2 regions of the Paenibacillus sp. FSL H8-0457 genome follow, and region 2 is predicted to be linked to the other one. Evidence: riboswitches for the same ligand, from Rfam matches in the RefSeq annotation. Region 2 holds a riboswitch; the other holds the start of a gene.
What was found. A riboswitch is a leader RNA that binds a small molecule or an ion and turns the genes downstream of it on or off. The one in region 2 is predicted to bind S-adenosylmethionine.
Positions count from the first base shown of each region.

Region 1: another riboswitch for S-adenosylmethionine. It lies ahead of metA (homoserine O-succinyltransferase); the one in region 2 lies ahead of MHI43_RS27595 (methionine ABC transporter ATP-binding protein).

Region 1 is NZ_CP150293.1:5,776,585-5,780,000, forward strand. Features, by position in the region: gene MHI43_RS25770 (PLP-dependent transferase) at 1-626, opposite strand, end outside; gene metA (homoserine O-succinyltransferase) at 651-1,568, opposite strand; SAM riboswitch class I at 1,700-1,828, opposite strand; gene corA (magnesium/cobalt transporter CorA) at 2,271-3,206, shown strand; gene MHI43_RS25785 (HRDC domain-containing protein) at 3,360-3,416, opposite strand, start outside.
Region 2 is NZ_CP150293.1:6,136,041-6,139,456, reverse strand. Features, by position in the region: gene MHI43_RS27600 (Cthe_2314 family HEPN domain-containing protein) at 12-731, shown strand; SAM riboswitch class I at 853-999, shown strand; gene MHI43_RS27595 (methionine ABC transporter ATP-binding protein) at 1,107-2,123, shown strand; gene MHI43_RS27590 (methionine ABC transporter permease) at 2,123-2,791, shown strand; gene MHI43_RS27585 (MetQ/NlpA family ABC transporter substrate-binding protein) at 2,858-3,416, shown strand, end outside.

The DNA.
Region 1 (3,416 bases), 360 kb from region 2:
AGCACATCGTTATGCCCTCCCAGATACTTGGTGGCGCTATGTATGACGATATCCGCCCCAAGCTCGATGGGTCTCTGGAAATACGGGGTTAGCAGCGTATTATCCACGATGCTGATCAATTGATGGCGTCTTGCCCACGTACAGACGGCTTCGATATCCGTAATCATCATGAGCGGATTCGTCGGCGTTTCGATAAATACGGCCTTCGTGTTCGGTCGTCTGGATCCTTCCAGCGCATCCAAGTCGTTTGTATCCACGTAGGTTGCCGTTACCCCGAACTTGGACATGATCCGCTCCAGCAGCCGATACGTCCCTCCGTACAGATCAAGCGACACAATCAGGTGATCGCCTTGACCGAACAGCGCAAAAATCGTCTGAAGGGCCGCCATGCCCGAGCTGCAGGCAAAGCCGGCGTCACCGGATTCCAGCTCGGCGCAAGCATCCTCGAGTACCGAACGTGTCGGATTCTTGGTGCGGGCATAATCAAACCCCGTGCTCTGGCCTAATTTAGGATGGCGGTATGCCGTAGCCTGATAAATCGGAAAATTCACTGCTCCCGTTACCGGTTCCTGCACCGATCCGATCTGTGCCAGCCGGCTCTCTATATTCAAAGGTTTCTTCTCCATCACAAACTCTCCTCCCGTACGCTGTTAAATTTGCGGACCGATATCATATGGCGTTTCCTGATATACATAGTAATTGAGCCAATTAGTGAATAATAAGTTTGCATGCGCGCGCCATATGGACGGAGGCGTTCTTGTTGGATCGTCGTTCGGGTAATAGTTGCGCGGCAGCGCGATGTCCATGCCTTTGGCAACGTCCCGGTCATACTCCCATTTCAGGGAGTCCGCATCATACTCGGAATGCCCTGTGGCAAAAATCTGCTTGCCGTCCCGGCTGGATACCAAATAAATCCCTGCTTCCTCGGACTCGGACAGGATGACCAAATCATCCACGCCTGTTATGTCTTCGCGCCGAACTTCCGTATGACGGGAATGCGGAACAAAGAACATTTCGTCAAATCCGCGGAGCAGCTTGGTACACGCTTCATTGATCGTATGCGGAAATACGCCAAAGCACTTTTCCTCGAGGCTGTATTTCGGCACGCCGTAATGATAATAAAGCCCGGCTTGCGACGCCCAGCAGATATGGAGCGTGGAGGTTACATGGGTCTTGGTCCATTCAAAAATTTCAGTAAGCTCATCCCAGTAATTCACTTCTTCGAACTCCAGCTGCTCGACCGGAGCTCCTGTAATGATCATGCCGTCAAAACGACGGTTCTTCACTTCTTCAAAGGTTTTGTAAAATGATTTCAAATGCTCGGCCGACGTATTCTTCGATACGTGGGAACTCGGGTGAAGAAGGACGACATCCACCTGGAGCGGGGAGTTGCCGATCAATCGCAGCAGTTGGGTCTCCGTCGTTTCCTTGGTTGGCATCAAATTGAGGATCGCAATCCGCAGCGGGCGGATATCCTGATGAAACGCGTGACTCTCATCCATGACAAAAATGTTTTCTCCAGCCAGAACTTCCTTTGCCGGCAGGGCATCCGGAATTTTAATTGGCATCTCGGCTCACTCCTTCGAAATATGAAATGATACATCCATAAAGCTGTGAGAAAGAGCGTTAGACTGTATAAACGCAAGAAGACCTTTCTCGAAGTAGAGAAAGGTCATCATATACGTATCACAATGCGCCTCTCTCATCTGTCAGGCTATACAACGGCTTATACAATCGTCGTATCTCCTGCAAGAATTAGCACCGTGCGATGTTGCCGCCGGTTGCCGGGTTTCATAGGGCTAGTCCCTCCACCTGCTCTTGATAAGATTTCGCTTTATTCAGTTGTTTGGAATTGTTTCGTAATTGATACCTACTTTAAATCATCCTCAATTTTTCGTCAAGAACCTTTTCATGAGTTTGTCACACTTCACCAAAGGTTTCCATACCCTATATCATGGCCCTTGGACTGCTCCGGATTTCACTTGAAAGGTCCTACACCCGGCGTTATACTAGACAAGTGCTGTTTAAAACCGAGTATGAAAGAGGTGACATGGAAGATGGACGGTGACCCGAGCCAGAAACTGGATGCACAAGACGCACAACCGCATAGGATCAAGATCAGCTTACCGGCAGAGGGCAGCGTTATTTTTCATGCGCTTTTTATCGTATTCTAACCTTCCTCGATTTATGCCCGTACACCGGTGGGCTGATATCCTGTGCCTTAACTGCTTGACTTAAGCAGCTTGGATTAGACAAAGGAGTGATATCAGATGAAAATCCGGTTGGTCGATTCGGGCGTATTTACCCCTGTTGATGACATCGAAATGACGCTGACAGCTCCGGCCAGCGGCTTCTACTGGCTGGATGCGGACGTGGATGATTTAGCCGAACTGCAGCCCCTCTTCTCCCTGCATGATCTTGCCGTTGAGGATTGCCTCAGCGAAGAGGAGCAGCGTCCCAAAATTGAAATATACGAGAACCACTATTTTATCGTCGTGAACAGCATCCGGTTTGACGACGAAGAGATTTTCCTTCGGGCATTGAATGTTTTCCTGGGCAGGCATTTTATTATTACGGTGACCAAGCAAAAGATCCATGAGCTTCGCACCGTCAAACCGCTCCTCTGGGAGGATGAAGTCAGCACGCCTGACCGCTTCCTCTATCTCTTGATCGACCTCGTCACGGACAACTACTTCTCCGTAGGGGACCGAATTGAAGCGCGGATTGAAAAGCTGGAGGAAGACATTCTGATGCATACCAAAAAATCCCATCTCAGCGAAATCATCGGTCTGCGAAGCGAGATTCTTTGGTTGAAAAAGGTGCTTGGACCTCAGAAGGAAGTTATCAATACGCTCAACAAAAAAGATCTTCGGCTGATCGATGACCAGCTGCAGAAATACTTCAGCGATATCTATGAAAATGCCGTTAAAATCTCCGAAACGTTCGAGACCTATCGGGATCTCATGGGGAACCTTCGGGAAGCCTACCAATCCAGTATCGCCAATCGGGCCAATGAAATCATGCGCGTGTTTACCGCTATTACAACGATCTTTATTCCATTGACGCTGATTACGGGCATCTACGGCATGAACTTTGAGTATATGCCGGAACTTCATTGGAGATATTCCTATTATGTGGTTATCGGCATCATGGTTTTTGCTGGCGCGCTCATGTTTTATCTGTTCCGTAAAAAGGATTGGATATAAGACACCCTGGTCAAAAGGGGCGAGTATTGGCCGGATCACAACGGTTCATACGAACCGCCGCAACTCAAACTCAATCTACAAGCACGGCGAATTAGCATCAGGACGGATCTCCCTGCAACCGGGAGAATCCGTCCTGACTTTGTTTAAGGCAGATTAACCGGCATTCGCTTTGCCGGGCTGATCCCGCCGAAAGCGGATCCGTATGAGACG
Region 2 (3,416 bases):
GGGGTACCGCCATGCTTCGAATGTTACTTGGGGAACAGCCCCGGCAGAACAACCGCCTGCTTGAGGAAGCCATCGAATCGATGGTGAAGACAACCCGGCTGCTGCAGAAGGAAATGGATAAAAATCAAGATCCGACGCATGATTTTCGCAAGCTGGAGATTTGGACCCGGGGACTGATCGTCTCCCTGGATGAGCTGGAGCAGAGCTGGAATGCGGCCAAGCATTTCAGTCAATCGGTTAAATCGGGTTACATCGATGATATGTCGATTCAGGAGCAAGGGGAATATCAACGCTATGTGTATTTTTACAAAAACGGCTTCATTCGCGTATTCTCGATCCTTGACAAGCTGGGCACGGTGCTGAACGATTTGTTTGATTTGCATACCTCCAAGGTTAAGGCGCATTTTTCTTATTTTACGGTCCTGCGGCAGTTCAGATTTTTGAAGGCCCACGGTGAGCTGGCTGAAGAGCTGGAAGCGATCAAGGATCGCTACAAAGCACCGCTGAACGCGCTCAGGAAAAGGCGCAACGCTGAAATTCACTACATGAACTCCGAGATGCAGGATGATTTGTGGCAGCGCCATCAAGGGCTGTCCGACAAAATCGAGCTTGAGGATATCGACAAGCACCTGGACGATCTCCAACAGGGCATCGATATGGTATGCCGCAGCCTGGCCGCCTCGTATAAATATACGAACAAGCTGTGGACTGAAAATGGAGTGCGGGCTTAGGCACAAAATCGCCATGAAATTCCTTTTGACAAAAGCCTGAAAAGAATCTATACTAACTATTGCATTCATTAAATGTTATCAAATCAGATCAATTTAATCGGAAAAATTTCATATCGATGTTTTCTTATCGAGAGAGGCGGAGGGACAGGCCCGATGAAGCCCGGCAACCGACTTCTTGCGTACCATTGCTTAATGCGATGACGCTTGGAGTGACATGGTGCTAATTCCTTCAAAGCTATGGAATACCTTCAGCTTTGACAGATGAGAAAAGGCGTTGACTTTTACGTAAAGAGGGCCCTTTTTGATTCTACAAAAAGAGGCTCTTTTCTTTTGGGTAAATAGATATGAAGCTAAGGAAAAAGGAGGATTATCGGATTGATTGAGCTCAAGCAATTGACGAAGCAGTACGGAAAAGCCGGGTCATTAACAACTGCGTTGTCCGAATTGGATTTGTCGATTGAAAAAGGAGAAATTTTCGGAGTGATCGGACACTCCGGTGCAGGGAAAAGTACATTGATCCGCTGCATCAATTTACTGGAGCGTCCCACCTCGGGCGAGGTGTGGGTGAACGGCAAAAATTTGACGTCGCTCGGCAAGAAGCAGCTTCAGGCGGAGCGACGTAGAATCGGCATGATCTTTCAGCACTTTAACCTGCTGTCTTCCGCGACGGTGTACGATAACATTGCGTTTCCGCTGCGTCTGATCAAGACGCCGAAGGCCGAACTGGAGCGCAAAGTATCCGAGCTGCTGGCTTTGGTCGGCTTGGAGGCGCATCGCGACAAATACCCGTCCCAGCTGTCAGGGGGCCAGAAGCAGCGGGTAGGCATCGCCAGGGCGCTCGCGAGCGATCCCGAAGTGCTGCTGTGCGACGAGGCCACTTCGGCCCTTGACCCGCAGACGACGGATTCGATTCTGCGCCTGCTGCTGGACATTAACAAAAAGTTTCATCTGACGATCGTACTGATTACCCATGAGATGCATGTAATCCAGAGCATTTGCGACCGGGTCGCCGTTATTCATCAGGGCGGCATCGTAGAGCAAGGACCGGTAGCGGAAGTGTTCCTGAAGCCGAAGCATGAAGTGACGCAGGAATTCATCCGCCAGGAGATGGACAACGGCGAAGCGCTGCGGCTGGCTATGCAGGGTCAGGTAAACGGCCCTTCAAGAGCGGTTCAAATCACGTTCCTAGGGTCGAAAACGTACGAATCGATCCTGTCCCATACCGTTCATGAGACAGGCGTGAATTTTGCGATTCTGCAGGGTACGATCTCTACGATCAAAGATACGCCGTACGGCCAGCTCATCGTCCGTTTCGAAGGGGAAGAGCGCGCGATTGAAGATACGATCCGGAAGCTGCTTGAACAAGGACTAGACGTGGAGGTGATTCATTGATGTTCGGACTTGATTTTACCCAGATCGACTGGAAAGAGATATGGACGGCAACATTGGATACCCTGCGGATGCTGGGAGCTTCGGCCTTGTTCAGCTTCATCATCGGACTGCCTGTCGGCGTATTGCTCTACATGGCCGCAAGGTCCACGTCCGGGTTGGTACGCTTCGGCTACACGATTCTGTCGTTCATTGTAAACATTCTGCGCTCGGTTCCGTTCATCATCCTGATCGTGGCGATGATCCCGATTACGAAGTCGATCGTAGGAGTTTCGTACGGGGTACTGGGCACCATTCCGCCGCTCGTGATCGGCGCTGCTCCATTCTTCGCAAGGCTCGTAGAAACGGCTTTGAATGAAGTGGATAAAGGCGTGATTGAGGCGGCTCATGCCATGGGCTCTTCGACAAGCCAAATCGTATGGAGGGTGCTCCTTCCGGAGGCGCGTCCGGGTCTGCTGGCCGGGATGACCATCACGATTGTAACCCTGGTATCTTACACCGCGATGTCCGGTCAAGTCGGGGGCGGCGGTTTAGGGGATTTGGCCATTAAGTATGGCTATTACCGTTATGAGACCGAGATCATGATTCTGGCTGTCGTGCTGATGATTGTCCTTGTCCAGCTGCTGCAGATGGCAGGAGATCGTCTGGTGCGGTATTTTACAAGAAAATAACGGATTGATGAGGCTTCAAGAAAGACAATATATAAATAATATATTTTTCGGAGGGAGAGTTTTAGAATGAAAAAATGGACATTGGCATTGATCAGCTTGACCTTGGTTACGTTGCTGGCTGCATGCGGCAGCAAGCCTGCGGATAACGCATCCGAGCCAGGGGGAACAACGGGAGGCGGCGGTCAAGAGACCGTGACCTTGAAAGTAGGGGCTTCGCCATCACCGCATGCCAAGATTCTCGAGCATATCAAGCCTGCGCTTGAAAAAGAGGGCGTAAACCTGGAAATCGTAGAATTCACGGATTATGTGCTGCCGAATACGCAAGTGGATTCCAAAGAAATCGACGCGAATTTCTTCCAGCACAAGCCTTACCTGGATAACGAAATCAAAGAGCGCAAGCTGGACCTGGAGTCCGTGATCGCCGTGCACGTGGAGCCGCTGGGTGCGTACTCCAAAACCATTACATCTGTGGATGAGCTGAAGGATGGAGCGGTTGTAGCCATTCCGAATGATCCTTCTAATGCTGGCCGAGCATTGACGCTGCTGTCCAAGAACGGCGTGATTAAGCTGAACGACGAAAGCAAGCTGGAAGCAACCGCCAAGGATATCGTAGAAAATCCGAAGA